Linked DNA regions of Variovorax paradoxus. The protein of the gene in region 1 interacts with the protein of each later gene in a pairwise test. Links are inferred from orthologs where the notes say so. Each region holds a gene or a part of one and is shown in the gene's direction. Other genes may lie near its edges.

Region 1 (14,976 bases):
CGTGAAGCAGGGGCCCGACGGATTGCTCTATGTGTTGACCGACGAGGCCGACGGCAAGCTGCTGCGCCTGCGGCCGAACTGAGGCGCGGCGCTTTCAGCCCGGGCAACCCGGCAGAGGCAGGGTCGGCAGCATGCGGCGCCACAGACGCGTCCACTCGGGCCAGTCGTGGCCACCCTCGGTCGTGAATACGCGCTCGGCCGGCAGCGCTTCCGCGAGCAGTCGGTTGCTGAAGGCAAAGCGGTCGTCGAGGCCGTAGCCCAGGTAGAGCGGCGGCCGGGCGCTCGCCGTGTGCGTGAAGCCCGCGTAGCCGCGCAGCCATTGCCAGAGCTGTGTTTCGTTGGGCGTGCGGGGAGGGCTCTCGGCCGGATCGACCAGCGGGCCGTTCCACCTGGCGAGGCCGCCGGCATTGGCGATGTCGGTGCCGAGCGTGCGCTCGCCGAGGTAGGGCGCGAGCGTCACCAGCCCCGCGAGTTCGCCGGGGTGCGTCTGCGCATAGAGCATCCCGCCGAAGCCGCCGAGGGAAATTCCGACGAACCAGATGTGCTTGTAGCCCTGGTTGCGCGCCGGAGCCATCACGTCGGCGCTCAGTCGCTCGAGGATGGTCTTGCTGTTGTAGTAGCCGAGATGCGCGTCGACCAGCATCACGTCCGCCGCGATGCGGTTCTCGCGGACGGCGCGGACGAAGCCTTCGCGCTCGAACTCGTCGGGCGTCGAGTACGCGCCGGGAAGCATCACCAGCAGCGTGTCGACATTGCTGCGTGCGCAACTGCTCTTTTCGAGCGAAGTCGCCATCGGCACCGTGGCCTTGCGCACGCCGCCGCAGGCCACGACGAGCAGCGCGGCGCCCACGCCCAGCGCTGCGAGGCACAGCCGCTTCGAGAAGATCTTCATCCGCCTGAGTCTAGGCGCGCCGCGATGCCGGCAGATCGACCATAACGGGTTGTCCGGGTGTGGTGCAGCCGGTGTCGCAGCATTTGCCGGGCTGGCGGTTGCGGGTGATGGCGCGGCCCGGGTCGTGCGGCGCGGCGGCGGCCGAGCCGTCGGCCGCGACGCCGCGTTCGAGGATGCGTTCTACCAGCTCGACCTTGGAGCCGACCGGGTAATTGCGCCAGATCTCTTGCTTCATAGCTGCGGGCGAGCCGCCGCCGTGCAGGCTGATCACGCTGTACCAGCCGCCTTGGTAGCCAGCTGTCAGGTCTTCGATGAAGCGGGCTGTTTCGATGCGCTGCTCGTAGGGAATGGCCGGGTTGGCCCGCAGCACGTCTGAAAGGCGGGCGGCGGTCTCGGGGTTGTGGTCTTCGTCGGGGCCGGGGAGGGTGACGATCAGGCCGCCACTCACGTAGTGCGCGATGCGGTGCATGTCGTAGATCTTCGTGGCCAGCAGCAGCTTGCCGATGTTGCTGAATACCGCATCGGGCATGAAGACTTCGCAGTGCTCGTCGGCCTTGCCGTAGACACTGGCCGCCACGCCGCAGGCGAAGAAACTCTCGGTGATGGTGATGAGCTCGACCATCTGCTCGCGCAGGTGGCTTTCCTTGCCCGGGTCGAAGCCGTTGGCCTCGCACATCAGTGCGCCGGCGCCGATCAGCAGGTCGCCGAAGCCGGCGCGGGCGCCGATGCAGCTGTGCCGGTGGTGCGTGGCGTAGCTGTAGGTCAGGTGGCCGGAATGTTCCCACTCGCCGGCGTAGAACACGCGCTCCCACGGCACGAAGACCCTGTCGAACATGCACACGCCGGTGCTCTGGCCGTACTTGCGGCTGAAAAGTGCGTCGCCGTGCTCGAGCTTTTCGCCGGGCCGGCCGGCTGGCCGGGCGACGATGGTGAGACCGGGCGCGTCCAGCGGCACGGCGCAGCAGACGGCGAAATCGGCATCTTCCTTGCCCATGTTGCGGCAGGGCATGACCAGCAGCTCGTGCACATAGGGCGCGCCGGTCACGATGGCCTTGGTACCCGAGATGACGATGCCGCGCGCGTTGCGCTCCACCACGTGAAGGTAGCTGTCGACGTTGGCCTGCTCGTGCGGCCGGCGGCTGCGGTCGCCCTTGGCGTCGGTCATGGCCACGCCCAGCGTCAGGTCTTGGTCCTGCACGCGATGCAGGTAGTCGTGGAAGCGGGCGGTGTGCTCGGTGCTGCCGCGGGCGTCGTCGATGCGGGCCGACACCTGGGCGATGGCGTTGAGCGCATCGTGCGTCAGGTAGCGCTGGGCGCAGCCCGTTTCCTGGCACACCAGCCGCACGGCTTCGAGCTTGTTGAGCAGGTCGCCAGCGCCCGTGTTGATGTGGGACAGCCGGTTGACTCGCTTGCCGCTGGTGTGCTGCACGGCGGTCATCAGTGGCTCGTATTCCTTCTTCAGGGCGTAGTCGTAGGTGAGGGCGATGGCATTGATGCCTGGCTGGAAGGTCGGTTCGTCGGCCACGCTGTCGACGCGGCGGCCATCGACGAAGACGTTGGGGCTGTAGCGGCGCAGCGACTCGCGGTAGTCGTTGCCGGACATGAGGGTGGCGCTGGGGAGCGGGGCGTTCATCGTGTTTGTCTCCTGTATTTTGTCCAAATTTAAACATCGTTCAATTTTTCAATCAACGATTAAAAAATTGGAGCTGTGATCAATCCAAGGGCTATAGTCCCGCCCATGCACGCCAAGCTCCAACGCCGCCAGGCGCTCACCGACGCCCGCCGCACGCTCGTGCTCGACGCCGCTCGCGCGGTCTTCCTGGAGGCCGGCATCGAGGGCGCGAGCATTCGCGAAATTGCCCGCAAGGCCGGCTACACGCCGGGCGCGATCTATTCGTACTTCGAGAGCAAGGAGGCGATCTACGCGGCCTTGCTCGGCGAGTCGATCCAGCGCTTGCAGGCGGCCGTGGCCGATGCCCCCGTGGCGCCGGACAGCCCCGACCAGACGCTCGCCGCCAGGGCCCAGGCGTGGTTCGACTTCTACGCCGCGAACCCGCGCGAACTCGACCTGGGCTTCTATCTGGTGCAGGGCATGCGCCCGCGCGGCCTGACCAGCGAGCTAGACCACGAACTGAACGACCACCTCTACCAGGCCTTGCGCCCGTGCGAAGAAGCGCTGCAGGCGATGGGGCTCGACGCAGACGCCGCCTTGCAGGAAAACACGTCTCTGTTTGCGCACGGCGTCGGCCTGCTGCTGATGCAGCACACCGGGCGCATCCGCATGTTCAGGCAGTCGGCCGATGCTCTGTTCAAAGCCTACGTTGCGCAACTCGTGCAGCGCGTCGATGGCGGCCCGCGCCAAGCCGGTCGTTTCGGTGGTACGGTTCAGCCCAATTCAACCGATACCTGAAAGAAACTGTTCATGCTGCTCGACGCCTCGCAATCCCAACTCGTTCTGGTCGACTACCAGGCGCGGCTGATGCCGGCGATCTTCGAGGGAGATGCGGTCGCGCAGAACGCAGTGCGGCTCGGCAAGATGGCGCGGCTGTTCCAGGTGCCGGTGTTCGGCACCGAGCACAACCCATCCAGCCTGGGCGAGAACCTGCCCGACATCCGCGCGCTGTGCCAGCGTACCCTGTCGAAGATGCACTTCAGCGGCGTGGAAGAGGGCCTGGGCGAGTGGCTGCGCGTGCCAGCTAAGGCGCCGCAGGGCAACGCACGCAGTCTACCCAAGCATCTGCAAAAGCCCGCTGCCGCGGCCGAGGAGCGCAACAGCATCGTGATCGCCGGCTGCGAAGCCCATGTCTGCCTGCTGCAGACCGCGCTCGACCTGCTGGAAGACGAATTCGAAGTCTGGGTCGTCACCGATGCCTGCAGTTCGCGCACCGAGCGCAACCGCGATGCCGCCTTCGACCGGCTGGCCGGCGCCGGTGCCGAGCTCGTGACGACCGAGATGGTCGGCTTCGAGTGGCTGCGCACGGCGGAGCACCCCGCATTTCCTGAATTGCTTTCGCTCGTCCGGTAACCGGACCGCAGGCCCTGCAGCCTGCGCGGCAGGTCTCGGCCGGATTGTTCCGGCCGTCAGCTTGCTGCAAGATCGGTCTCCATAATTATGAATTCAGTTTTGGCGCTGCCGCCGGAACGGAATAAATAACAGGAGACAAATCAAGATGAGCCGCTACGAAGAGTTCTATCGCCAATCCGTCGATGCGCCCGAGGCCTTCTGGGCCGAGCAGGCGAAGCTGATCGACTGGCAGGCGCCCGCGCAACAGATCCTCGACGCCAGCCAGCCGCCGTTCGCGCGCTGGTTCGTGGGTGGTACGACCAACCTCTGCCACAACGCCGTCGACCGGCATCTGGCGGCACGGGGCGACCAGTCCGCACTGATCTTCGTTTCCACCGAAACCGGCGTCGAGAAGAGCTACAGCTTCACCGAACTGCACGCCGAGGTGCAGCGCACCGCGGCCAGCCTGGTCGAGCTGGGTGCGGGCAAGGGCGACCGCGTGCTCATCTACATGCCGATGATTCCGGAGGCAGCCTTCGCCATGCTGGCCTGCGCGCGCATCGGTGCGATCCACTGCGTGGTGTTCGGCGGCTTCGCGAGCGGCTCGCTGGCCACGCGCATCGAGGACGCCGAGCCCAAGGTGATCGTGAGTGCCGATGCCGGCTCGCGCGGCGGCAAGGTCATCGCATACAAGCCGTTGCTCGACGAGGCGATCCGGCTGTCGAAGCACAAGCCTTCGGCGGTGCTGCTGACCGACCGCGGCCTTGCGCCGATGGAACTGACGGCCGGCCGCGACCATCTCGCCGCCGAACTGCGGCAGAAGCACATTGATGCCAGCGTGCCCTGCACATGGCTTGCCTCCACCGACATCAGCTACACCATCTACACGAGCGGCACCACCGGCAAGCCCAAGGGCGTGCAGCGCGACGTGGGTGGCTATGCGGTTGCGCTGGCCGCGAGCATGAAGCACATCTTCGGTGGCCGGCCCGGGGAAACCTACTTCTCCACCAGCGACATCGGCTGGGTGGTGGGCCACAGCTACATCGTCTACGGCCCGCTGATCGCCGGCATGGCGACGATCATGTACGAGGGCCTGCCCACGCAGGGTATCGACCAGCAGCCCGACGGCGGCATCTGGTGGCGCCTCGTCGAGAAGTACAAGGTCACGGTGATGTTCAGTGCGCCCACGGCCGTGCGCGTGCTCAAGAGGCAGGACCCGGCACTGCTGAAAAAGTACGACCTGTCGACGCTGCGCGCGCTGTTCCTGGCCGGCGAGCCGCTCGACGAGCCGACCGCGCGCTGGATCAGCGAAGGCCTGGGCGTGCCGATCATCGACAACTACTGGCAGACCGAATCGGGCTGGCCGATGATCACGATCGCCAACGGCGTGGAGGCCAAGGCCAGCAAGTTCGGCAGCCCGGGCGTGCCGATGTATGGCTACCGCGTCAGGATCCTGCACGAATCGACCGGTGAGGAACTGACCGGCGCGAACGAGAAGGGCGTCGTCGTGGTCGAGGGGCCGACCCCGCCGGGCTTCATGCAGACCGTGTGGAAGGACGACGCGCGCTTCGTCAACACGTACTGGAAAAGCGTGCCCGGCAAGATGGTCTATTCGACCTTCGACTGGGGCATTCGCGACGAGGACGGCTATTTCTACATCCTCGGGCGCACCGACGACGTGATCAACGTGGCGGGCCACCGCCTGGGCACGCGCGAGATCGAAGAGAGCATCTCGGGCCACGCCAACGTGGCCGAAGTGGCGGTGGTCGGCGTGGCCGACGCACTCAAGGGTCAGGTAGCCATTGCCTTCGTCGTGCCGAAGGACAGCCGCGCCGTGACCGACGCCGACGTGGCTCTGAAGCTCGAAGGCGAGATCATGAAGGTGGTCGCCGACCAGCTCGGCGCCCTGGCGCGGCCGGCCCGCGTGCGCTTCGTCAGCGGCCTGCCCAAGACTCGCAGCGGCAAGTTGCTGCGCCGCGCCATCCAGGCCGTGTGCGAGCAGCGCGACCCCGGCGACCTGACCACCATCGACGACCCCGCCACGCTGCAGCAGATCAAACAGTTACTTTCTTCGGGCTGAGTGAGCGGGGCAGGGGTTGCGAAGCTCCGTCGAACCGTCATATGGTTGACGTGGCACAATGCCAAGGTACTCAGGCCCTTCCCCAGCCACAGTCGCATCCGCCAATCGGTTCAGCCGTGTCGCGGAAGGTTTCTTAACCAGCTAGTGCTTCCTTCAGGGAAGCGAAGGTCAGCGGATCATGAGCGATTCATCGACGCCCTCGGCGTATACCGCCTATCAAGGCAACACGTACCTCTTCGGCGGCAATGCGCCCTATGTCGAGGAGATGTACGAGAACTACCTCTCCAACCCCGGCAGCGTGCCTGACAACTGGCGTTCGTATTTCGACGCGTTGCAGAACGTTCCCGCCGCCGACGGCACCAACACCCGCGACGTCCCGCACCTGCCGGTCATCAACGCTTTCGCCGAACGCGCGAAGCAGGGCACGACCAAGGTCGTGCAGGCCAGCGGCGCTGATTCCGAACTCGGCCGCAAGCGCACTTCCGTCCAGCAGCTGATTGCCGCCTACCGCAATGTCGGCGCCCGCTGGGCCGACCTCGACCCGCTCAAGCGCGCCGAGCGTCCCGCCATTCCGGAACTCGAGCCCTCGTTCTACGGCTTCACCGACGCCGACCTCGAGACGGTGTTCAACACCAGCAACACCTTCTTCGGCAAGGAGACCATGTCGTTGCGCGACCTGCTCAACGCCTTGCGCGAAACGTACTGCGGCACGATGGGTGCCGAGTACATGTACACCACCGACCAGAACCACAAGCGCTGGTGGCAGCAGCGGCTCGAAGGCGCCCGCACCAATCCCAAGCTCAGCGCCGAGCAGAAGAAGCACGTGCTCAACCGCCTGACCGCGGCCGAAGGCCTCGAGCGCTTCCTGCACACCAAGTACGTCGGCCAGAAGCGCTTCTCGCTCGAAGGCGGCGAAAGCTTCATCGTCTCGATGGACGAGCTGATCAACCAGGCCGGCATCAAGGGCGTGCAGGAAATCGTGATCGGCATGGCCCACCGCGGCCGCCTGAACGTGCTGGTCAACTCGCTCGGCAAGATGCCGGCCGACCTGTTCGCCGAGTTCGATCACACCGCCCCCGAAGACCTGCCCAGCGGCGACGTCAAGTACCACCAGGGCTTCAGCTCGGACGTGACCACCCCCGGCGGCCCGGTGCACCTGAGCCTTGCGTTCAACCCCTCGCACCTTGAAATCGTGAACCCCGTGGTCGAAGGCTCGGTGCGTGCCCGCATGGACCGCCGCGCCGACCCGCTGGGCAAGCAGGTGCTGCCCGTGATCGTGCACGGCGACGCCGCCTTCGCAGGCCAGGGCGTCGTGATGGAAACGCTGGCGCTGGCCGAAACCCGTGGCTACTCCACCGGCGGCACGGTGCACATCGTCATCAACAACCAGATCGGCTTCACCACCAGCGACCCGCGCGACAGCCGCTCGACGCTGTACTGCACCGACATCGTCAAGATGATCGAAGCACCGGTGCTGCACGTGAACGGTGACGACCCCGAAGCCGTGGTGCTCGCCACCCAGCTCGCGCTGGACTTCCGCATGGAATTCCAGAAGGACGTGGTCGTCGACATCATCTGCTTCCGCAAGCTGGGCCACAACGAGCAGGACACGCCTTCGCTCACCCAGCCGCTGATGTACAAGAAGATCGCCCAGCACCCCGGCACGCGCAAGCTGTACGCCGACAAGCTGGCCGCTCAAGGCCTGGGCGACACGCTCGGCGACGACATGGTCAAGGCGCAGCGCGCGGCTTTCGACGAAGGCAAGAACACGGTCGACCCCGTGCTCACCAACTTCAAGAGCAAGTACGCCGTCGACTGGAGCCCGTACCTCAACAAGAAGTGGACCGACGCCGGCGACACCGCCATTCCCTCGTCCGAGTGGAAGCGCCTGGCCGAGAAGATCACCACGCCGCCGCAAGGCTTCACCGTGCATCCGCTCGTGAAGAAGGTGCTGGACGACCGCGCCGCCATGGGCCGCGGCGACGTCAACGTCGACTGGGGCATGGGCGAGCACATGGCCTTCGCCTCGCTGGTGGCCAGCGGCTACCCGGTGCGCCTGTCGGGTGAAGACTCGGGCCGCGGCACGTTCACGCACCGCCACGCCGTGCTGCACGACCAGAACCGCGAGAAGTTCGACACCGGCACCTACACGCCGCTGCAGAACGTGGCCGACAACCAGGCTCCCTTCGTCGTGATCGACTCGATCCTGTCGGAAGAAGCAGTGCTCGCGTTCGAATACGGCTACGCCTCGAACGACCCGAACACGCTCGTGATCTGGGAAGCCCAGTTCGGCGACTTCGTGAACGGCGCGCAAGTGGTGATCGACCAGTTCATCGCCTCGGGCGAAGTGAAGTGGGGCCGCGTCAACGGCATCACGATGATGCTGCCGCACGGCTACGAAGGCCAGGGCCCCGAGCACAGCTCGGCACGCCTGGAGCGCTTCATGCAGCTGAGCGCCGACACCAACATGCAGGTGGTGCAGCCGACCACGGCCAGCCAGATCTTCCACGTGCTGCGCCGCCAGATGGTGCGCAACCTGCGCAAGCCGCTGATCATCATGACGCCGAAGTCGCTGCTGCGTAACAAGGATGCGACCTCGCCGCTGTCCGAGTTCACCAAGGGCAGCTTCCAGACCGTCATTCCCGACAGCAAGGGCCTGAAGGCCGAGAAGGTCAAGCGCCTGATCGCCTGCTCGGGCAAGGTGTACTACGACCTGGCCAAGAAGCGCGAAGAACGTGGCGACGAAGACGTGGCGATCATCCGCGTCGAGCAGCTCTATCCGTTCCCGCACAAGGCATTCGCCGCCGAGATCAAGAAGTACCCCAACCTCGTCGACGTGGTCTGGTGCCAGGACGAGCCGCAGAACCAGGGCGCCTGGTTCTTCGTGCAGCACTACATCCACGAAAACATGCAGGACGGCCAGAAGCTCGGCTACTCCGGCCGTGCCGCTTCGGCATCGCCGGCGGTGGGCTACTCGCACCTGCACCAGGAACAGCAGAAGGCGCTCGTCGATGGCGCGTTTGGCAAGCTCAAGGGCTTCGTGCTGACCAAGTAAAACCAGTTTCTTTTCACACGAATACCCTGAAGAACAAAACGGAGCTCACTCCAAATGTCTATCGTAGAAGTCAAAGTCCCCCAGCTTTCCGAATCCGTGGCCGAAGCCACCATGCTCACGTGGAAGAAGAAGGCCGGCGAAGCCGTCGCCGTCGATGAAATCCTGATCGAAATCGAGACCGACAAGGTCGTGCTCGAAGTGCCCGCGCCTTCGGCTGGCGTGCTGGCAGAAATCGTGCAGCCCGACGGCGCCACCGTGGTGGCCGATCAGCTGATCGCCAAGATCGACACCGAAGGCAAGGCTTCGGCCGCAGCCCCGGCGGCAGCGCCCGCAGCAGCAGCTCCGGCTGCCGCAGCGCCTGCCCCGGCAGCAGCTGCAGCCGCCACCGGCGGTTCGAAGTCCGACGTGGCCATGCCCGCAGCCGCCAAGCTGCTGGCAGACAACAACCTGAAGACCAGCGACGTCGCAGGCACCGGCAAGGACGGCCGCGTCACCAAGGGTGACGTGCTCGGCGCGGTTGCCTCGGGCGCCAAGCCTGCCGCGGCTGCCACCATCGCGGCACCGGCTGCCAAGCCGGCGCTGCCGCAAGTTGCCGCACCGACCGGTGCGCCCGACCTGGGTGAGCGTCCGGAGCAGCGCGTGCCGATGAGCCGCCTGCGCGCCCGCATCGCCGAGCGCCTGCTGCAATCGCAGTCGACCAACGCCATCCTGACCACGTTCAACGAAGTCAACATGGCGCCCGTCATGGAGCTGCGCAAGCGCTTCCAGGACAACTTCACCAAGGAACACGGCGTGAAGCTCGGCTTCATGTCCTTCTTTGTGAAGGCCGCTGTGCATGCGCTGAAGAAGTACCCGGTGATCAACGCCTCGGTCGACGGCAATGACATCCTGTACCACGGCTACTTCGACATCGGCATTGCCGTCGGTTCGCCGCGCGGCCTGGTGGTGCCGATCCTGCGCAATGCCGACCAGATGAGCTTTGCCGACATCGAGAAGAAGATCGCCGAGTTCGGCAAGAAGGCGCAAGACGGCAAGCTGGGCATCGAAGACATGACCGGCGGCACGTTCTCCATCTCGAACGGCGGCACCTTCGGCTCGATGCTCTCGACCCCGATCATCAACCCGCCCCAGTCGGCCATCCTCGGCGTGCACGCCACGAAGGACCGCGCCGTGGTTGAAAACGGCCAGATCGTGATCCGTCCGATGAACTACCTCGCCATGAGCTACGACCACCGCATCATCGACGGCCGCGAAGCCGTGCTGGGCCTGGTTGCCATGAAGGAAGCGCTGGAAGACCCGTCGCGCCTGCTGTTCGACATCTGAGGAGAAAAAATCAGATGGCAAACAAGCAATTCGACGTCGTCGTCATCGGCGGCGGCCCTGGCGGCTACATCGCGGCCATTCGTGCCGCGCAACTCGGCTTCAACGTGGCCTGCATCGACGAGTGGAAGAACGGCAAGGGCGGCCCCGCACCGGGCGGCACCTGCACCAACGTCGGCTGCATCCCGTCGAAGGCGCTGCTGCAATCGTCGGAGCATTTCGACCAGGCCGGCCACCACTTCGCGGACCACGGCATCAAGGTCGAAGGCCTGGGCCTCGACCTCGACAAGATGCTGGCCCGCAAGGACCAGGTCGTGAAGCAGAACAACGACGGCATCCTGTACCTGTTCAAGAAGAACAAGATCACGTTTTTCCATGGCCGCGCCTCGTTCGTGAAGACTGACGAAACCGGCTATGAGATCAAGGTGGCGGGCGCCGCCGAAGAGTCGATCAGCGGCAAGCACATCATCGTGGCCACGGGCTCCAATGCCCGCGCACTGCCGGGCGCACCGTTCGACGAGGAAAACATCCTCTCGAACGACGGCGCGCTGCGCATCGGCGCGGTGCCGAAGAAGCTGGGCCTGATCGGCTCGGGCGTCATCGGCCTCGAAATGGGTTCGGTGTGGCGTCGCCTCGGCGCGGAAGTCACGGTGCTCGAAGCACTGCCGACCTTCCTCGGCGCAGTGGACGAGCAGATCGCCAAGGAAGCCAAGAAGGCCTTCGACAAGCAGAAGCTCAAGATCGAACTCGGCGTCAAGGTCGGCGAGATCAAGTCGTCGAAGAAGGGCGTGAGCGTTGCGTGGACCAATGCCAAGGGCGAAGCCCAGACGCTGGAAGTCGACAAGCTGATCGTGTCGATCGGCCGCGTGCCCAACACCATCGGCCTGAACGCCGAAGCCGTTGGCCTGAAGCTCGACGAGCGCGGCGCCATTGCCGTGGACGACGAGTGCAAGACCAGCCTGCCCAATGTCTGGGCCATCGGCGACGTGGTGCGCGGCCCGATGCTGGCGCACAAGGCCGAGGAAGAGGGCGTTGCCGTGGCGGAGCGCATTGCGGGCCAGCACGGTCACGTCAACTTCAACACGATCCCGTGGGTGATCTACACCAACCCCGAGATCGCGTGGGTCGGCCAGACCGAGCAGCAGCTCAAGGCAGCGGGCCGCTCCTACAAGGCCGGCACCTTCCCGTTCCTCGCGAACGGCCGCGCGCGTGCTCTGGGCGACACGACCGGCATGGTCAAGTTCCTGGCCGACGCTGCCACCGACGAGATTCTGGGCGTGCACATCGTGGGCCCGCAGGCCAGCGAGCTGATCTCCGAAGCCGTCGTGGCGATGGAGTTCAAGGCCAGCGCCGAAGACATCGCGCGCATCTGCCACGCTCATCCGTCGCTGTCGGAAGCAACGAAGGAAGCGGCACTCGCCGTGGACAAGCGCACGCTGAACTTCTGATCTCGCGATCTTTCTTTTGACCAGCGTCAAACAGGCCTATGAGGCGGAACTCGCAGCGCGCGGGTTCCACAGCGATCCAGCGCAACTGCATGCCGTGGAGGCACTGGATCGCTGCGCCAACGAATGGGCCGAGTACAAGGCCCAGCGCTCGAATGCGCTGAAGAAGTTCATCAACCGGCCGGAGCTTCCGCGCGGCGTCTACATGTACGGTGGCGTCGGGCGGGGCAAGAGCTTCCTGATGGACCTGTTCTTCAACGCCGTGCCGCTGCGGCGCAAGACGCGCCTGCACTTTCACGAGTTCATGCGCGAGGTGCACCGCGAACTGCGCGAGTTGCAGGGCACGGTCAATCCGCTCGACGAGCTTGGGCTGCGCATTTCCAAGCGCTACAAGCTGATCTGCTTCGACGAGTTCCACGTGGCGGACATCACCGACGCGATGATTCTTCATCGGCTGCTGGTGTCGCTGTTCGAGAACGGCGTGGGTTTCGTCACCACCTCCAATTTCAAGCCGGACGATCTGTACCCCGGTGGCTTGCACCGCGACCGCATCCTGCCCGCCATCGCGCTGCTGAACGAAAAGCTCGAAGTGCTGAGCGTCGACAACGGCACCGACTACCGGCGCCGCACGCTCGAACAACTGCGCATGTACCTCACGCCGAACGACGCGGCGGCCGAGAAGGAAATGCGCAAGGCTTTCGACAAGCTGGCCGAGACGGCCGACGAAAACCCCGTGCTGCACATCGAGCAGCGCGAGATCCGTGCTCGGCGCAAGGCCGGCGGCGTGGTCTGGTTCGATTTCAAGACGCTGTGCGGCGGTCCGCGCTCGCAGAACGACTACCTCGAAATTGCGAGCCAGTTCCACACCGTGCTGTTGTCCGATGTGCCGCACATGCCGGTGCGCATGGCTTCGGAAGCACGCCGTTTCACGTGGCTGGTCGACGTCTTGTACGACCGGCGCTGCAAGCTCATCATGTCGGCTGAGGTTCCGCCCGAGGCGTTGTACACCGAGGGGCCGCTGTCGCACGAGTTTCCGCGCACGGTCTCCCGGCTCACCGAAATGCAATCGAGCGAGTTTCTCGCCCTGGAACGCCGCATCGTCGACACCCGACTCACATGAAAAAATTCGCTCTTGCCCTGCTCATGACGTTGGCCAGCCTGCCGCTGTGGGCGCAGTCCAACGCCGCCGCGGGCAATGCCGACCTCGAGGGCGAAAAGCGCCGGCTTTCCACCGAGCGCGAGGCCATCGAGAAGCGCTTCGTCGAAGAGCGGGCCGCCTGCTACAAGAAGTTCGCGGTGGAAGACTGCCTGCGCGAGAGTCGCAGCCGTCGCCGCAAGGAAACCGACAACATCAAGCGGCAGGAAACCGCCATAAACGACATCCTGCGCCAGCGCAGCGGCGCGGCCGAGCTGCAGAAGCTCGACCAGAAGGCAGGCACCCAGCGCCCGCAGGACACCCGCGAGAAGCAGGAGCAATCGGTCCAGGGCCAGAAGGAGCGCGAACAGCGCGCAGCCGACCATGCGGCCAGCCGCGCAGCTACAGCGGCCGAGACAGCCGAGCGCGAGCGTCAGTTCCAGTCCAAGCAGCAGGCGCACGCCGACGAGCAGGCCAAGGCGGCCCAGCGTCAAGCCGAGGCGCCTACGGCCGCCAAGCGTTTTGAAGACAAGCAGAAACGCGCCGAAGAGCACAGGGCCAGCCGCGACCGGCAGAACGCCAACCGCAGCAAGCCGCGCGGGGCACCACTGCCGGCACCGGCAGCTTCATCGCCCACGCCCTGACCGGGCACCGCTCAGGCGGCGACCGGTAGCGGGTCGAGCTTCAGAACGGCAATCGAGATGTTGTCGCCGGTGCCCCGGGCCCGGCGGCGCGCTTCACCCACCAGGATTTCGACCGCATCGCGCGGCGGCTGCGCATACAGCACGCTCGCCAGTTCTTCTGGGCTGAAGTAGTGCCAGAGCCCGTCGCTGCAAGCCATCAGCAGGTCGCCCGCCGCCAGCTTCGGGATGTAGTAGGGGTCGACGGGCGGCGGCGTGGTCGTCATGCCCAGGCAGCCGAGCAGGATGTTGCCCTGCGGATGGATGTTGGCCTCGGCCTCGGTGATCTGGCCGCGGTCGATCAGCACCTGCACGTACGAATGGTCGCGCGTGCGCCTGATGAGCTGGCCGTCGTGGAAGTGATAGATGCGCGAGTCGCCGGCGTGGATCCAGGCGCAGTCACCCTTGGGGGTCATGAGGAAGGCCGCCAGCGTGCTGTGCGGCTCCTGTTCGCTGGAGACGGCGGTGAGCTTGATGACCGTGTGCGAATCTTCGAGGATCTGCTTCAGCACGGCTTCGGGGTCGTCGCGGCCGGGCTGGTAGCGGGTGAAGAGCTGGCGTGCCGTCATCAGCACCTGGTCAGAGGCCTTGCGGCCACCGCTGCGGCCGCCCATGCCGTCGGCCACGATGCCCAGCACGCAGCCAGGCACACGCGGATGGCTCATCAGCAGCACCTGGTCTTGTTGGTACGGGCGGTCTCCCTTGTGGAGTCCGGTGGCCGCGGCGAGTCGAAAGCCTTGGGTCATGAGGCATATGCGCCTGAAGCGCGTGTTTCTGTCTGCTCGGAGATTCGTGTCAGGACGTATTATCGAATGAACATGCGCCGCAAAAACTTCGCGTGCGCTCCCCACCGTTGGACTCCAATCTTCACTCCCTTTCCCGTCAGCTGATCGAACTGCGCATCGAGCACGCCGATCTCGACGCCACCATCGACCGGTTGGCCGAAGGCTCGCCGCAAGACGAGCTGCTGCTGCGGCGCCTGAAAAAGCGCCGCCTCGCGTTGCGTGACCAGATCACGCGCCTTGAAAACGACCTCGATCCGAAAGAGCCGGCGTGACAGGTGCGCTCGAAGACAAGGTGCGCGACGCCTTCGCGCAGGACGGCGCGCTGTCGCGTGCCGCCGACCAGTTCCGCGAACGCTCGGGCCAGACCGAAATGGCGATGGCCGTCGCCCGCACCATCGACCAGGGCGGCGTGCTGGTGGTCGAGGCAGGCACCGGGGTGGGCAAGACCTTTTCGTACCTCGTGCCGGCCCTGCTGAGTGGTGAGCGCGTGCTGCTGTCGACCGCCACCAAGACATTGCAGGACCAGCTGTTCGGCCGTGATCTGCCGCGTCTTGTCGAAGCCTTCGGTCTGCCGGTGCGC
Region 2 (14,397 bases), 480 kb from region 1 along the record:
CGGCCTGACGCCTGCCAGCCGTCATGGCTGTCGTCATGGCCGCCAGTAGCCGCTTCGACAGGAGCGGTAACACCTGTCACCGATAATCCCGGGCATGAATCCTCTGCTTTCCCGGTTGCAACCCTATCCCTTCGAACGGCTGAAGCAACTGTTCGCGGGCGTCACGCCCAACCCCCAGTTCCCGGCCATCAGCCTGGGCATTGGCGAACCCAAGCACGCCACGCCGGGCTTCATCAAGGACGCCCTGAGCGCCAGCCTCGGCGCGCTGGCCGCCTACCCCGCCACCGCCGGCGACCTGGCGCTGCGCACCGCCTTCACCGACTGGCTGAAGACCCGCTACAGCCTCGCCCTCGACCCAGCCACCCAGGTGCTGCCCGTCAATGGTTCGCGCGAAGCCCTGTTCTCGCTGGCGCAGACCGTGGTCGATCCCACCGCCTCGCCGCAGCCGGTGGTGATGTCGCCCAACCCGTTCTATCAAATCTACGAGGGCGCGGCCCTGCTCTCGGGCGCCGAGCCGTACTACGCGGCCAGCGTGCCCGCGCGCAATTTCGCGGTCGACTGGGACAGCGTGCCCGAGGCCGTCTGGGCCCGCACGCAGTTGGTGTTCGTCTGCTCGCCGGGCAACCCGACGGGCGCGGTAATGTCGCTGGACGAATGGAAGAAGCTCTTCGCCCTCTCGGACCGCCACGGCTTCGTGATCGCCGCCGACGAGTGCTACAGCGAAATCTACTTCCGCAACGAGCCCCCGCTCAGCGGCCTCGAAGCCTCGGTGAAGCTCGGCCGGCCCGACTTCCGCAACCTGATTGCGCTGACCTCGCTGTCCAAGCGCAGCAACGTGCCCGGCCTGCGTAGCGGCTTCGTGGCGGGCGACGCGGCCATCATCAAGAAGTTCTTGCTCTACCGCACCTACCACGGCAGCGCCATGAGCGGCACCGTGGCCGCGGCCAGCATCGCGGCCTGGGGCGACGAGTCGCATGTGGTCGACAACCGCGCCCAGTACCGCGCCAAGTTCGCGGCCGTCACGCCGCTGCTCGAACCCGTGCTCGACGTGCGGCTGCCCGACGCCAGTTTCTACCTCTGGGCCGGTGTGCCCGAAGTGTGGGCTGGCGACGACGAAGCCTTCGCCCGCGCGCTCTACGCTCAATACAATGTGACGGTTCTGCCGGGGAGCTATCTGGCGCGCGAGACCGCGCACAGCGCCAACCCGGGCCGCGGCCGCATCCGCATGGCACTGGTGGCCGAAACAGCCGAATGCGTGGAGGCCGCCGAGCGCATCGTCCGCTTCTGCAAGGACGCCCGCCGCTGACCCGCTTTCCTGCCCCGATTTTTCACCCGAGACCTTCTCAATGACCCAGCAACTGCAACAAATCATCGACGCCGCGTGGGACGACCGCGCCAACATCTCGCCCACCGCCTCGTCGGCCGAAGTGCGCGACGCCGTCGAGCACGTCATCACCGAGCTCAACAACGGCAAGCTGCGCGTGGCAACCCGCGAAGCCGTCGGCAAGTGGACCGTGCACCAGTGGATCAAGAAGGCCGTGCTGCTGTCGTTCCGCCTGAAGGACAACGAGCAGATGCAGGCCGGCTCGCTCGGTTTCTACGACAAGGTGCCCACCAAGTTCTCGCACCTGTCGGCCGGTGAGCTGAAGGAATCGGGCGTGCGCATCGTGCCGCCGGCCGTGGCCCGCCGCGGCAGCTTCATCGCCAAGGGCGCGATCCTGATGCCCTCGTACGTGAACATCGGCGCCTACGTGGGCGAAGGCACCATGGTCGACACCTGGGCCACCGTGGGTTCGTGCGCACAAATTGGTGCCAACGTGCACCTGTCGGGCGGCGTCGGCATCGGTGGCGTGCTCGAGCCGCTGCAGGCCGGCCCGACCATCATCGAAGACAACTGCTTCATCGGCGCCCGCTCGGAAGTGGTCGAAGGCGTGGTGGTCGAAGAAAACTCGGTGCTGTCGATGGGCGTGTTCATCGGCCAGAGCACCCCCATCTACGACCGCGCCACCGGCGAAACCCATTTCGGCCGCGTGCCCGCCGGCTCGGTCGTCGTGGCCGGCAGCCTGCCCAAGGACAACGGCCGCTACAGCATGTACGCCGCCATCATCGTGAAGAAGGTCGACGCCAAGACGCGCTCCACCACTTCGCTGAACGACCTGCTGCGCGACTGATCGGCTCTTTCAAGGCCGAACCCTTTTCCCCTTAGAGAAAACAACAGCACCCCAGGAGAGAGACCGATGAACATGATGGAGCGAATTCTTCGTTTGATGGCCGAGCGCAAGGCCTCCGACATCTACCTCTCGGCCCACTCCCCGGTGCTGATCCGCATCAACGGCATCTGCGTGCCCATCAACGCGCAGGTGCTGCCTCCGACCGCGCCGCTCGCGCTGCTGTCCGAAGTGGTGCCCGCCGCCCGTATCCAGGAGCTGGAAAGCACGGGCGAACTCAACATGGCCGTCGCCCTCGAAGGCGCCGGCAACTACCGCGTGAGCGCCATGCGCCAGCGCGGCACCTACGCGGTGGTGGTGCGGCACATTGCCGCCGACATCCCGAGCTTTGCCGATCTGAACCTGCCCGACATCCTGAAGACGCTGATCATGGAAAAGCGCGGGCTGATCCTGATGGTCGGCGCCACGGGCGCGGGCAAGACCACCACGCTGGCCTCGATGCTCGACTACCGCAACGAACACGCCAGCGGCCACATCCTCACGGTCGAGGAGCCGATCGAGTTCACCTACACCAACAAGAAATCGGTGGTGAACCAGCGCGACGTGGGCAGCGACACCACCTCGCTGCAGACGGCGCTGAAGAACGCGCTGCGCCAGGCGCCCGACGTGATCCAGATCGGCGAAATCCGCGACCGCGACACCATGACCGCCGCCATCGCTTATGCGCAGTCGGGCCACCTGTGCGTGGCCACGCTGCACGCCAACAACAGCTACCGCGCGCTGAACCGCATCCTGAGTTTCTTCCCGGTCGAGGTGCGTCCCACGCTGCTGGGCGACCTGGGCGGCGCGCTGCGCGCCATCGTGTCGCAGCGCCTGCTGCGCACGCCGGCCGGCGGTCGCGTGCCGGCGCTCGAAGTCATGCTCAACACCGCGCTGGTGGCCGAGCTGATCGAAAAGGGCGACTTCTCCGCCGTAAAGGAAGCGATGGAAAAGTCGATGGCCGAAGGCTCGCAGACCTTCGAGGAAGACATCGCCCGCCTCATCACCGAAGAGCGCGTCACGCGCGAAGAAGGCCTGTCGCAAGCCGACTCGCCCACCAACCTGATGTGGCGCCTGCAGAACCGCGCCGCGCCCAAACCGCAGGTCGACGACCGCCATCTGACCGACCAGGTCGATGAACCCACCTTCACCGACATCACGCTCGACGTGAAGTTCTGAACCAAGCCTTTTCCCGATGTCCCGTACGCTCCAGCTCGCCGAGCAACTCATCTCGCGCCCCTCCGTCACCCCCGACGATGCGGGCTGCCAACAGATCCTCGGCGAGCGGCTGGCGCAACTGGGCTTCACCCTGGAAACCATCGAGAGCGGCCCGGCCGACTTCCGCGTGACCAACCTGTGGGCGGTGCGCCGCCCCGCGAACGCGGCCGCGACCAAGACGCTCGTGTTCGCCGGCCACACCGACGTGGTGCCCACCGGCCCCGTCGAGCAATGGACCAGCCACCCCTTCACGCCCACGCACCGCGACGGCAAGCTCTACGGTCGCGGCGCCTGCGACATGAAGACCTCGGTCGCGGCCTTCGTGACCTCGATCGAGGAATTCCTGCAGGCCGTGCCCGAGCCGAAGCTCACGCTGGCGCTGCTGCTCACCAGCGATGAAGAAGGCCCCGGCGTCGACGGCACCGTCATCGTCTGCAATGCACTGGCCGCCCGAGGCGAGGTCATCGACTACTGCATCGTCGGCGAACCCACTGCCGTGGAGCGCTGCGGCGACATGATCAAGAACGGCCGCCGCGGCACCATGAGCGGCAAGCTCACAGTGAAGGGCGTGCAGGGCCACATCGCCTACCCGCACCTGGCGAAGAACCCGGTGCATTCGGTAGCGCCCGCGCTGGCCGAACTGGTGGCCATCAACGCCGCCGGCGGCTGGGACGCCGCAAGCAACCCCTACTTCCAGCCGACCAGCTGGCAGATCAGCAATTTCCACTCGGGCACAGGCGCGAGCAACGTGATTCCGGGCAGCGCGGTGATCGACTTCAACTTCCGCTTCTCGACCGAATCGACACCCGAGTCGCTGCAGCAGCGCGTGCACGCCGTGCTCGACGCGCACAAGGTCGACTACACGCTGGCCTGGACCATCGGCGGCCTGCCCTTCCTGACCACGCCGGGCGAACTGGTCACGGCCGTGCAGGGCGCGATCCGCGATGAGACCGGCATCGAGACCGAGCTGTCGACCAGCGGCGGCACCAGCGACGCGCGCTTCATCGCCAAGATCTGCAAGCAGGTGGTGGAGCTGGGCCCGGTGAACGCCAGCATCCACAAGATCGACGAGCACATCGACGTGGCCGAGATCGAGACGCTGAAGAACATCTACGTGCGCACGCTGAAGCAGCTCGACGCTGCGCTTGCGGCATGAGCACGGTCATCGAACTGATCGAGTCGGGCGCCAAGAAGCTCGAAGAGGCTGGCGTGGCCTTTGGGCACGGCACCGCCAACGCCTTCGACGAAGCTGCCTGGCTCGTGTTGTGGCGCCTGAAGCTGCCGCTGGACGACCTCGACAGCGTGGCCGACAGGCCCGTGTCGCCCGCCGACGCCGGCAAGGTCGCCGCGCTGATCGACGAGCGCATTGCCACGCGCAAGCCCGCCGCCTACCTCACCAAGGAAGCCTGGCTGCAGGGCTTGCCCTTCTACGTGGACGAGCGCGCCATCGTGCCGCGCAGCTTCATCGCCGAGCTGATCGCCGATGGCAGCATCGACTACTGGCTGGGCGAACATACGCTGCGCGTGCTCGACCTGTGCACCGGCAACGGCAGCCTCGCGGTGCTCGCGGCGCTGACCTATCCGGATGTGACGGTGGACGCAGCCGACCTGTCGGTCGAGGCGCTCGAAGTGGCAGCCATCAACGTCACCCGCCATCAGTTGGACGCTCGCGTCACGCTGATCGAATCGGATGGCCTGAAGAACGTGCCCGGCCCGTACGACCTCGTGCTTTGCAACCCGCCCTACGTAAACAGCGCCAGCATGGCCGCCCTGCCCGCCGAATACCGCGCCGAGCCTGAACTGGCGCTGGCCGGCGGCACCGACGGCATGGATTTCGTGCGCCAGCTGTTTGCCGACGCGCCCTCGCGCATGAGCGAGCAGGCGGTGCTGGTGCTGGAAATCGGCAACGAGCGCGACTACTTCGAGGCCGCCTTCCCGCAGCTCGAAGTAGTCTGGCTCGAAACCTCGGCGGGCGAGGACCAGGTCTTGCTTGTCACGCGCGACGCCCTGGTGGCCGGCGCCGGCGTGCGTTAGCTGCGCCAGCTCCAAGCCCTTCAGCCGCTTTCTCGCAGCCACTGGCCGCGAAACCCCATTCACCGGGCCATTCCCCGCGCCTGCCGCGCCTTTCCCCTGCGCTTTTGCCCCCTTTCGCCGGGCCGCAAAGGACGGGCGGGATAATCGCCCCTACGGTTCCTCTTTCATGATTACTCTCAAAAACGTCATTCTTCGCCGCAGCGCCAAGGTTCTGCTCGACGGCGCCACCGTCACCCTCAACCCCGGCGAAAAGGTCGGCCTGGTGGGGCGCAACGGCGCCGGCAAGTCGACCCTGTTCGCCCTGCTCAACGGCACGCTGCACGAAGACGGCGGCGATTTCTCGGTGCCCAAGCACTGGCGCATGGCCCAGGTGGCGCAGAACATGCCCGAAACCGAGGAGTCGGCAACCGACTTCGTGGTGGGCGGCGACACCCGCCTGACCGAGCTGCGCGAGTCGCTGGCCGCCATCGAGGCCGCCTACACAGAGAACCCCGACGACGCCGACATCGGCATGGAACTGGCCCACGCCTACACCGACCTGGCCGATGCCGGCGAGCACGACGCCGTGCCGCGTGCGCAGGCGCTCATCCTGGGCCTGGGCTTCAAGTCGCACGAGCTCGACGAGCCCGTCAACAGCTTCTCCGGCGGCTGGCGCATGCGCCTGCAACTGGCCCGCGCGCTGATGTGCCCGAGCGACCTGCTGCTGCTCGACGAACCCACCAACCACCTGGACTTGGACGCGCTGGTGTGGCTCGAAGCCTGGCTGCAGAAGTACCCGGGCACCATGATCGTCATCAGCCACGACCGCGAGTTTCTCGACGCCGTGACAGACGTCACCCTGCACATCGCCAATGCCCAGCTCACGCGCTACGGCGGCAACTACAGCAAGTTCGAGGACATGCGCGCGCTGCAGATGGAGCAGCAGCAGGTTGCCTTCAGCAAGCAGCAGGACAAGATCGCCCATCTGCAGAAGTTCATCGACCGCTTCAAGGCCAAGGCCAGCAAGGCCAAGCAGGCGCAAAGCCGGGTCAAGGCGCTGGAGCGCATGGAGCGCGTGGCGCCGCTGCTGGCCGAGGCCGACTTCACCTTCGAGTTCAAGGAGCCGGGCAACATTCCCAACCCGATGCTGTCGATCAGCAACGCGAGCTTCGGCTATGAGATCGAAAACGAAGAGCCCAAGACCATCCTGCGCGGCGTCAGCCGCTCGGTGCTGGCGGGCCAGCGCATCGGCATCCTGGGCGCCAACGGCCAGGGCAAGTCGACGCTGGTGAAGACCATCGCGCGTGAAATGGGTGCGCTGGCCGGCCAAGTCACCGAGGGCAAGGGCCTGAACATCGGCTACTTCGCGCAACAGGAACTCGACGTGCTGCGCCCGCAAGACACGCCGCTCGAACACATGGTGCGCATGGCGCGCGAGCTAGGCAGCAGCGTGAAGGAAGCCACCGGCGAGCAAGCGCTGCGCGGCTTTCTCGGCAGCTTCAACTTCAGCGGCGACATGGTCAAGCAGGCCGTGGGCACCATGAGCGGCGGCGAAAAGGCCCGCCTCGTGCTCGCAATGATGGTGTGGCAGCGCCCCAACCTGCTGCTGCTCGACGAACCTACCAATCACCTGGACCTGGCCACCCGCGAGGCACTGGCCGTGGCGCTCAACGAGTTCGAGGGCACGCTGATGCTGGTGAGCCACGACCGTGCGCTGCTGCGCTCGGTGTGCGACGAGTTCTGGCTGGTGGGCCGCGGCGTGGTCGGCGATTTCGACGGCGACCTGGACGACTACCAGCGCTACCTGCTCGACGAAGCCAAGCGCCTGCGCGAAGAGGCCAAGGTGGCCGTGCGCGAGGCCGTCAGCGCGGCGGCTGCGGCCGCTGCTGCGCCGGTGGCCGCGCCCGCAGCCCCGCAGCAGCGCAAGCAGGACGCCCAGGAGCGCCAGCAGCGCAGCGACCAGGCCAAGCCGATCAAGCGCGAGATCGCCCAGATCGACGAGCGCCTGGCCGCGGCCGGCACCGAACGCACCGCGCTCGAGGCGCGCCTGGCGCAACCGCTGCCTTCCGCCGAGATCGCCGAAGCCGGCAAGCGGCTGAAAGCCCTCAACGATGAAATCGGCCGCCTCGAGGAGCGCTGGCTGGCCCTGTCGGACCAGCTGGAAGCGCTAGCGGCCTGAGCCTGGAAGCCGACAACAAGGGAGCCGCTGGATGCCGTCTGCAATCGAACTGGCCCGGGGTGACGAAAAACTCATCGCCGCCGTGCACCGCAGCCGCCGCCTCATCACCAGCAAGGCGCTGATGGCGGCAGCGGCCAGCGCCGTGCCGCTGCCCGGCATCGACTGGATGGCCGACGCGGCGCTGCTCTCGCGGCTGGTGCCGCAGATCAGCGCGGAGTTCGGCCTTTCGGTCACCCAGGTCGAAAAGCTCGCGCCGCACCAGCGCGAGCGCATCCAGAAGGCTGCGACCACTGTCGGCGCCCTGCTGGTCGGGCGGCTCGTCACGCGCGACCTGCTGATCCGGCTGGCAAAGCACGCTGGCGTGCGCCTCACGGCCAAGCAGGCGACCAAGTACGTGCCCATTGCCGGGCAGATCGTGTCGGCCGCGCTCGGCTATGCGGCGCTGCGCGCGCTGGGCGAGCAGCACATCAAGGACTGCGTGCGCGTCAGCTCCACCCTCGCTCTCGCGCCGCCCGAACCGCTCGCGAGCGCCTGAGCGCCTCGCGGTCGAACAGCACCTGCGCCGCCCACGCCGCGCAGACCAGCCCGAAGCAGCCGCCGCCGGCGATGGCCGGCCGCGCCGCGATCAGCCCGACAACCAACCCCGCCAGGGACAGTAGCGCCAGCAGCACGCACAGCGCGCGGTCGAGCCACAGGCCCGACGGCAATCGTCTGCGGCGCACGGCCTATTCATTGACGGACGGCTGGCGAAAGACCTGCGGCGCGGGCTCCAGCGCCTCTTCCCTCACCCGCTGCTCATAAGCGGCCAGCAGCGCGAGGTAGTGGCGCGACATCACGTCGCCCACCCGACCCAGGCCGATCTTGCTGACCGTTGGCTGCGGAATACCGGTTCTCTGTTCGATCTGCTTCTGCGTGAGCCCCATGGCCCTCAGCGCCAGCACCAACTCGCGTGGCTTCATGGCAATACTCCCTTTTTTTAATATTCTAGAGTTCAGGAAGAATATTCGTTTGGGCTTAAATCCCCAACCGATGGAGAGCATTGCCACACGCGCATTGGCCGCGCGCAAATTCGCCAAGATGACCCAGAAGCAGGCCGAGGCGGCTTCCGGCGTCAAACAGTCCAGCATTTCCAAGATCGAGCGGGGGGACGTCAGCCGGTCGATGAGCGTGCTCGCGCTGGCGCGCGCCTACCGCGCCGATCCGAACTGGCTCGACACCGGCGACGGCCCTGCCCCTTGGGACGAAGACCAGATCCGCCAGGCCCGCGACAAGGCCAACGAGCCGCCGGGCCCCTACCGGGTGACGCACATTGCGCCATTGATTCCGTCGTTCTCGCCCCGCACGCCCGGCACCGTGCCCCTCATTTCCTGGGCGGATGCCGCCAACTGGGACAGCCACGAAGTCTCGCAACAGCCGCGTGCCGAGCGCTGGATTCCCTGCATCGCCCACCACAGCCTCCAGAGCTACGCCCTGCGCGTGCGCGGCGACAGCATGACGGCGTCCAGCGGCCATCTGAAGAGCTATCCCGCGGAGTCGATCGTGTTCGTCGATACGTCGCTGAGGAAGCCCGAGGACGGTGAACGCATCATCGCGAAGCTCGAGGACAGCGGAGAGGTCACCTTCAAGGTCTACAAGGAAGACGACGGCCGACGCTGGCTGCTGCCGCTGAATCCGAAGCACGAGCCGGTGCGCGAGGCCTTCACCGTGCTGGGCACCGTGGTCGGCAAATGGGAAGACGAAGACTGAGCGCAGACGGTCCAAGAATTAGCGAGGAATGAGCCTGGAACAAGATTCCAGCGAGGTCAGGTTGCGTGCAGGTTCACAGGCGATATTCATGTCTCTCCCTGTGGCCTGCATCCTCTGATCCTCCCTCCTCCAGCAGGTCACCTTCAAGCCCGCCTAGTGCGGGCTTTTTTTTGCTCGCCCCCAGGCTGCGCGCACTTCGTGTCGCTTCTCCTTCCCCCTACCGGGGGCAACACCTACGGCCCGGCGGAGCCGGTTCCGTGGTGTTTCTGGAATGAGCCGTGGGTTTACTTGGGGAGGAGCACCTTGTTGACCACGTGGATCACGCCGTTCGACTGGTAGACGTTGGGGATCGTCACCGTGGCGGTGCCGCCTTTCTCGTCGGTGAGGGTGATCTTGCCGCTCTTTTCCTTGGCTACGAGCGTGCCGCCGGCCACGGTCTTGAGTTCGGCCGAGCCTTTGCCTGCCTTGATCTCTTTCTTCAGCGCGGCTGCGTCCAGCTTGCCGGTCACCACGTGGTAGGTCAGCACACCGGTCAGGGCGTCTTTGCTTTCGGGCTTGAGCAGGGTATCGACGGTGCCGGCCGGCAGTGCGGCGAAGGCGGCGTTGGTGGGCGCGAACACGGTGAACGGACCGGGGCCCTTGAGCGTGTCGACCAGGCCAGCAGCCTTGACCGCGGCAACCAGCGTCGTGTGGTCCTTGGAGTTGACTGCGTTGTCGATGATGTCCTTGGTCGGCAACATCGGCGCGCCGCCCACCATGACCGAAGCCGCAAGGGCCGAAACTGCGCCGGCGGACAGTGCGATGGCGAGAGAGACCGCGGCGAGGCGATGAAGTTTGCGCTGCATGAAGATGCTCCTAGTTGAATGAATGACCGACCACCGCGAAATGGCAGCGGCTGTCTTCAATACGGGAGCCCGCGCGGAACAGATTCGGCAACGGCGAAAAGAAAAAGGAAAGCAAAGGACTGCATTCCGGTAGCCGCGGTTCGCGCCGTGCCCATGCATTTCGCACCACGCAGTGCAAATTTCGTCGCATCGCTCTTGCGGCGTGGAGCGCAGACGACGACATTTCAGGAAAGTCAGGTATCCCGGACGGTCCGGGTGTACAACCGCTGCCCCATGCCAAATCAAGAAAACAATGCGTTGGAGGGTCCCCCCAGTTCTCCGCGCGCGGCTTCCGCGCGCCGACGAATGGGGCGGCCTGCCCAGGGTGCCGTGCTCGGTGCCGTCCTGCTGCTATTGAGCGCCTGTGCGGTCGGCCCCGACTTCAAGACGCCTGATCTGCCGGCCGCCGCCAGCGGCGCCGACTACACGCCCGCGCCGGTACCCGCGCGCACGGCACAGGCCAACGTGCCGGCCGGCCAGTCCCAGGAGTTGCTGGCGGGACGCGACATCCCCGCCCAGTGGTGGGACGTGTTCCGTTCGGAGCCGCTCGACCAGCTGATCCGCGCGTCGCTCGCGCAGAGCCCCACGCTGGCTTCTGCACAGGCCGCATTGCGCCAGGCCGAGGCCACGTACGACGCCAAGTCGGGCAACCTGCTGTGGCCACAGGTCACGGGACAGCTCGGCGTGCAGCGCGAGCGCGCATCCGAAGTCAGCACACAGGTGCCGGGCGGCCAGCTGCTCACGCTGTACAACGCCTCGGTCAACGTCAGCTACAACCTCGACGTGTTCGGCGGTTCGCGCCGGCAGATCGAAGGCGAACAGGCCGCGGTGGAAGCGCAGCGCTACCAGGTCGAGGCGGTCTACCTCACGCTGACCTCGAACCTCGTCACCACAGCCATCCGCGAAGCCTCGCTGCGCGCGCAGCTGCAGGCCGTGCGCGAGGTGCTGCAGGCGCAGCGCGAGCAGCTGAACGTGATCGAAAAGCAGTTCGACACCGGCGCGATCGCGAAGTCGATCGTGCTGCAGCAGCGCACGCAGGTCGCGCAGACGGAGGCCACAGTGCCGCCCATCGAGAAATCGCTCGCGCAAACGCGTCACCAGCTCGCGGTGTTCGCGGGCCGGCTGCCGTCCGAAGCGGGCCTGCCCGAGTTCGACCTGGCAAGCCTCTCGCTGCCGCAGGCGCTGCCGCTGTCTCTGCCCTCCGAGCTCGCGCGCCAGCGCCCCGACGTGCGTGCCAGCGAAGCGCAGCTGCACCAGGCCAGCGCGGCAGTTGGCGTGGCCACGGCCAACCTCTATCCACAGATCCAGCTGAGCGCCAGCTACGGCAACAGCGCCTTGCGGGCGCGCGACCTGTTCACCGGCCCGACCACCCTGTGGAACATCGGCGCCGGGCTCACGCAGCCGATCTTCAACGGCGGCGCCCTGCGCGCGCAGCAGCGCGCGGCGGTCGCGGCCTACGACTCGGCGGCGGCGCAGTACCGCAACACCGTGCTCGGCGCCTTCCAGAACGTAGCCGATGCCTTGCGCGCGCTGGAACTCGACGCCAACGCCCTGCAGACCCAGGCCACGGCCGAATCCCTTGCAAGGCAGTCGCTCGACCTGTCGACCGCGCAGTTCCGCGCCGGCGCGGTGAGCTACGTCACGCTGCTCACCGCGCAGCAGGCCTGGCTGCAGACGCACACCGCGCTGGTGCAGGCGCAGGCCGCGCGCTATGCCGACACCGCCGCCCTCTTCCAGGCGCTTGGCGGCGGCTGGTGGAACCGCGGCGCGCTGGCCGATGCGGTGATCGCGCCGGGGCAGCCGGTGGCACAGCCCGCCGCACAGAACTGACCGAATACCTCCATCAAATAACACGAAGAAAAGCCTACCTATGACCCGGAGAATGATCATCATGATCGGCTGCGTACTGCTGCTGGTCGCCGTGCTCGCGTTCGGCAAGTTCATGCAGATCCGCGCGCTGATCGCGGCCGTGCCCAAGCCGGCGCCGCAGACCGTGTCGACGGCCCAGGTGCAGAAGCTGCAGTGGCAGACGCAGTTCACCGCAGTCGGCACGCTGAACCCGGTGCGCGGCGCCGACCTCAGCACCGAAGTGGCGGGCCTGGTGCGCACAGTGCACTTCAAGTCCGGCCAGGACGTGAAGGCCGGCGCGCTGCTGGTCGAGCTCAATGCCGACTCCGACATCGCCCTGCTGCATTCGGCCGAAGCCGCCGCCGCGCAGGCCGCCACCGTGCTCAAGCGCGACCAGGCGCAGCTGGCTGTGCAGGCCGTGAGCCAGGCGCAGATCGACGCGGACGTCAACGACCTGAAAGCCAAGCGCGCGCAGGTCGAGCAGCAGGCGGCCGTGGTGGCGAAGAAGTCGATTCGCGCACCCTTCTCGGGCCGCTTGGGTATCACCGCGCTGAACCCGGGCCAGTACGTGAACGCAGGCGACAAGCTCGTGACGCTGCAGACGCTGGACCCGATCTACGCCGACTTCTCGCTGCCGCAGCAGCAGCTCGCGGGCCTCGCGGTGGGCCAGGTGGTGAACCTGACTGTCGACACCTTCCCGGGCCAGAGCTTCACCGGCAAGATCAACGCGATCAGCCCGAAGGTAGATTCCACCACGCGCAACGTGCAGGTCGAGGCCACGGTGACGAACCCCAAGCTGCTGCTGCTGCCCGGCATGTTCGCGAACGTGAAGATCGACATCGGCGGCGTGCAGGAGCAACTGACGCTGCCCTCCACCGCCGTGACCTACAACCCGTATGGCTCCACGGTGTACGTGGTGAAGGAAGCCGAGCCGCCCAAGGCTGGTGCTGCCGGTGCTGCAGGTACGCCGGCCCCCGCGGCCAACCCGTCGGGCAAGCCGCAGCTCATCGCCGAGCAGGTCTTCATCGAGACCGGCCCGACGCGCGGCGACCAGATCTCCATCGTCAAGGGGCTGAAAGCCGGCCAGGTGGTGGTGAGCAGCGGACAGAACAAGCTGAAGAACGGCTCGCCCGTGACGGTGGACAACAGCGTGCAGCCCACCAACGATGCGGCGCCGACGCCGCAGGAAAAGTGAGGCAGCCCGCATGAACTTCACCGACATCTTCATCCGCCGGCCCGTGCTGGCGATGGTGGTGAGCCTGCTGATCGTGGTGCTGGGGCTGCGCGCGCTGACCGGCCTGCCGGTCAACCAGTATCCGAAGACCGAGAACGGCGTGGTCACCATCAGCACGGCCTACTACGGCGCCGATGCGGCCACGGTCGCGGGCTTCATCACGCAGCCGCTCGAAGCCGCCGTGTCGCAGGCACAGGGCATCGACTACCTGTCGTCGTCCAGCAGCCTGGGCGTGTCGACCATCACCGCCACGCTGCGGCTGAACTACGACTCGAACCGCGCGCTGACCGAGATCAACACGCAGGTCAACTCCGTGCGCAACCAGCTGCCACCGCAGGCGCAGCAGCCGGTGCTCACGGTGGCCACGGGCCAGACCACCGATGCCATGTACATCGGCTTCTACAGCGACACGCTGCCCAACAACAACGTGACCGACTTCCTGGTGCGCGTGGTGCAGCCCAAGCTCAACGCCATTCCGGGCGTGCAGACCGCCGAAATCCTCGGCGCGCGCACCTTCGCGCTGCGAGCCTGGCTCGACGCGCAGAAGATGGCCGCCTACGGCGTGACCGCCACCGACGTGAGCACCGCGCTCGCCGCCAACAACTACCTGGCGGCCGTGGGCACCAGCAAGGGCCAGATGGTGAGCGTGCCGCTCACGGCCGGCACCTCGCTGCACAGCGTGGACGAGTTCAAGCAGCTGTCGGTGAAGAGCAGCAACGGCGCCATCGTTCGGCTGCAGGACGTGGCCAACGTCACGCTCGGCTCGGAGAACTACGACTTCAACGTCGCTTTCAACGGCGTGCGCTCGGTGTTCATCGGCATCAAGGTCGCGCCCGAGGCCAACATCCTCGAAGTGGCCAAGCAGGTGCGAACCGTGTTCCCCGACCTGCAGGCCCAGTTGCCCACGGGCCTGACCGGAAAGATCGTCTACGACTCGACCGACTTCATCAACACCTCCATCAGCGAAGTGATCAAGACGCTGGTCGAGGCGCTGATCATCGTGACGGTGGTGATCTATCTCTTCCTGGGCAGCTTCCGCGCAGTGGTGGTGCCGGTGATTGCCATGCC

Evidence for each region.
Region 2: the proteins of NWF24_RS18885 (region 1) and NWF24_RS16375 interact in binary tests that used the Escherichia coli proteins (3 or more experiments, as listed by UniProt). The link is inferred for Variovorax paradoxus from one-to-one orthologs.

What each region holds. Positions count from the first base shown.
Region 1 is NZ_CP102931.1:3,954,143-3,969,118, reverse strand. Bases 5,763-9,231 are described here. They hold NWF24_RS18885 (2-oxoglutarate dehydrogenase E1 component), read left to right. Parts: upstream 5,763-6,154; coding sequence 6,155-9,031; downstream 9,032-9,231. Other genes in these bases: odhB (2-oxoglutarate dehydrogenase complex dihydrolipoyllysine-residue succinyltransferase), read left to right, coding at 9,086-9,231; NWF24_RS18890 (propionate--CoA ligase), read left to right, coding at 5,763-5,976. In the rest of the region: NWF24_RS18915 (PQQ-dependent sugar dehydrogenase), read left to right, coding at 1-82; NWF24_RS18910 (alpha/beta fold hydrolase), read right to left, coding at 95-892; NWF24_RS18905 (4-hydroxyphenylacetate 3-hydroxylase family protein), read right to left, coding at 903-2,525; NWF24_RS18900 (TetR/AcrR family transcriptional regulator), read left to right, coding at 2,631-3,302; NWF24_RS18895 (isochorismatase family protein), read left to right, coding at 3,315-3,917; more of NWF24_RS18890, read left to right, coding at 4,039-5,762; more of odhB, read left to right, coding at 9,232-10,354; lpdA (dihydrolipoyl dehydrogenase), read left to right, coding at 10,369-11,799; cell division protein ZapE, read left to right, coding at 11,816-12,916; NWF24_RS18865 (hypothetical protein), read left to right, coding at 12,913-13,575; NWF24_RS18860 (PP2C family protein-serine/threonine phosphatase), read right to left, coding at 13,587-14,357; NWF24_RS18855 (YdcH family protein), read left to right, coding at 14,465-14,668; NWF24_RS18850 (ATP-dependent DNA helicase), read left to right, coding at 14,665-14,976. UniProt on the Escherichia coli protein: E1 component of the 2-oxoglutarate dehydrogenase (OGDH) complex which catalyzes the decarboxylation of 2-oxoglutarate, the first step in the conversion of 2-oxoglutarate to succinyl-CoA and CO(2).
Region 2 is NZ_CP102931.1:3,474,045-3,488,441, forward strand. Bases 5,232-8,121 are described here. They hold NWF24_RS16375 (ABC-F family ATP-binding cassette domain-containing protein), read left to right. Parts: upstream 5,232-5,625; coding sequence 5,626-7,617; downstream 7,618-8,121. Other genes in these bases: prmB (50S ribosomal protein L3 N(5)-glutamine methyltransferase), read left to right, coding at 5,232-5,459; NWF24_RS16380 (hypothetical protein), read left to right, coding at 7,649-8,121. In the rest of the region: NWF24_RS16345 (LysE family translocator), read left to right, coding at 1-8; dapC (succinyldiaminopimelate transaminase), read left to right, coding at 95-1,306; dapD (2,3,4,5-tetrahydropyridine-2,6-dicarboxylate N-succinyltransferase), read left to right, coding at 1,347-2,171; NWF24_RS16360 (PilT/PilU family type 4a pilus ATPase), read left to right, coding at 2,238-3,386; dapE (succinyl-diaminopimelate desuccinylase), read left to right, coding at 3,403-4,581; more of prmB, read left to right, coding at 4,578-5,231; more of NWF24_RS16380, read left to right, coding at 8,122-8,152; NWF24_RS16385 (XRE family transcriptional regulator), read right to left, coding at 8,343-8,576; NWF24_RS16390 (helix-turn-helix domain-containing protein), read left to right, coding at 8,647-9,363; NWF24_RS16395 (fasciclin domain-containing protein), read right to left, coding at 9,648-10,208; NWF24_RS16400 (efflux transporter outer membrane subunit), read left to right, coding at 10,578-12,077; NWF24_RS16405 (efflux RND transporter periplasmic adaptor subunit), read left to right, coding at 12,139-13,290; NWF24_RS16410 (efflux RND transporter permease subunit), read left to right, coding at 13,301-14,397. UniProt on the Escherichia coli protein: Genetic data indicate it may be involved in ribosome assembly or function.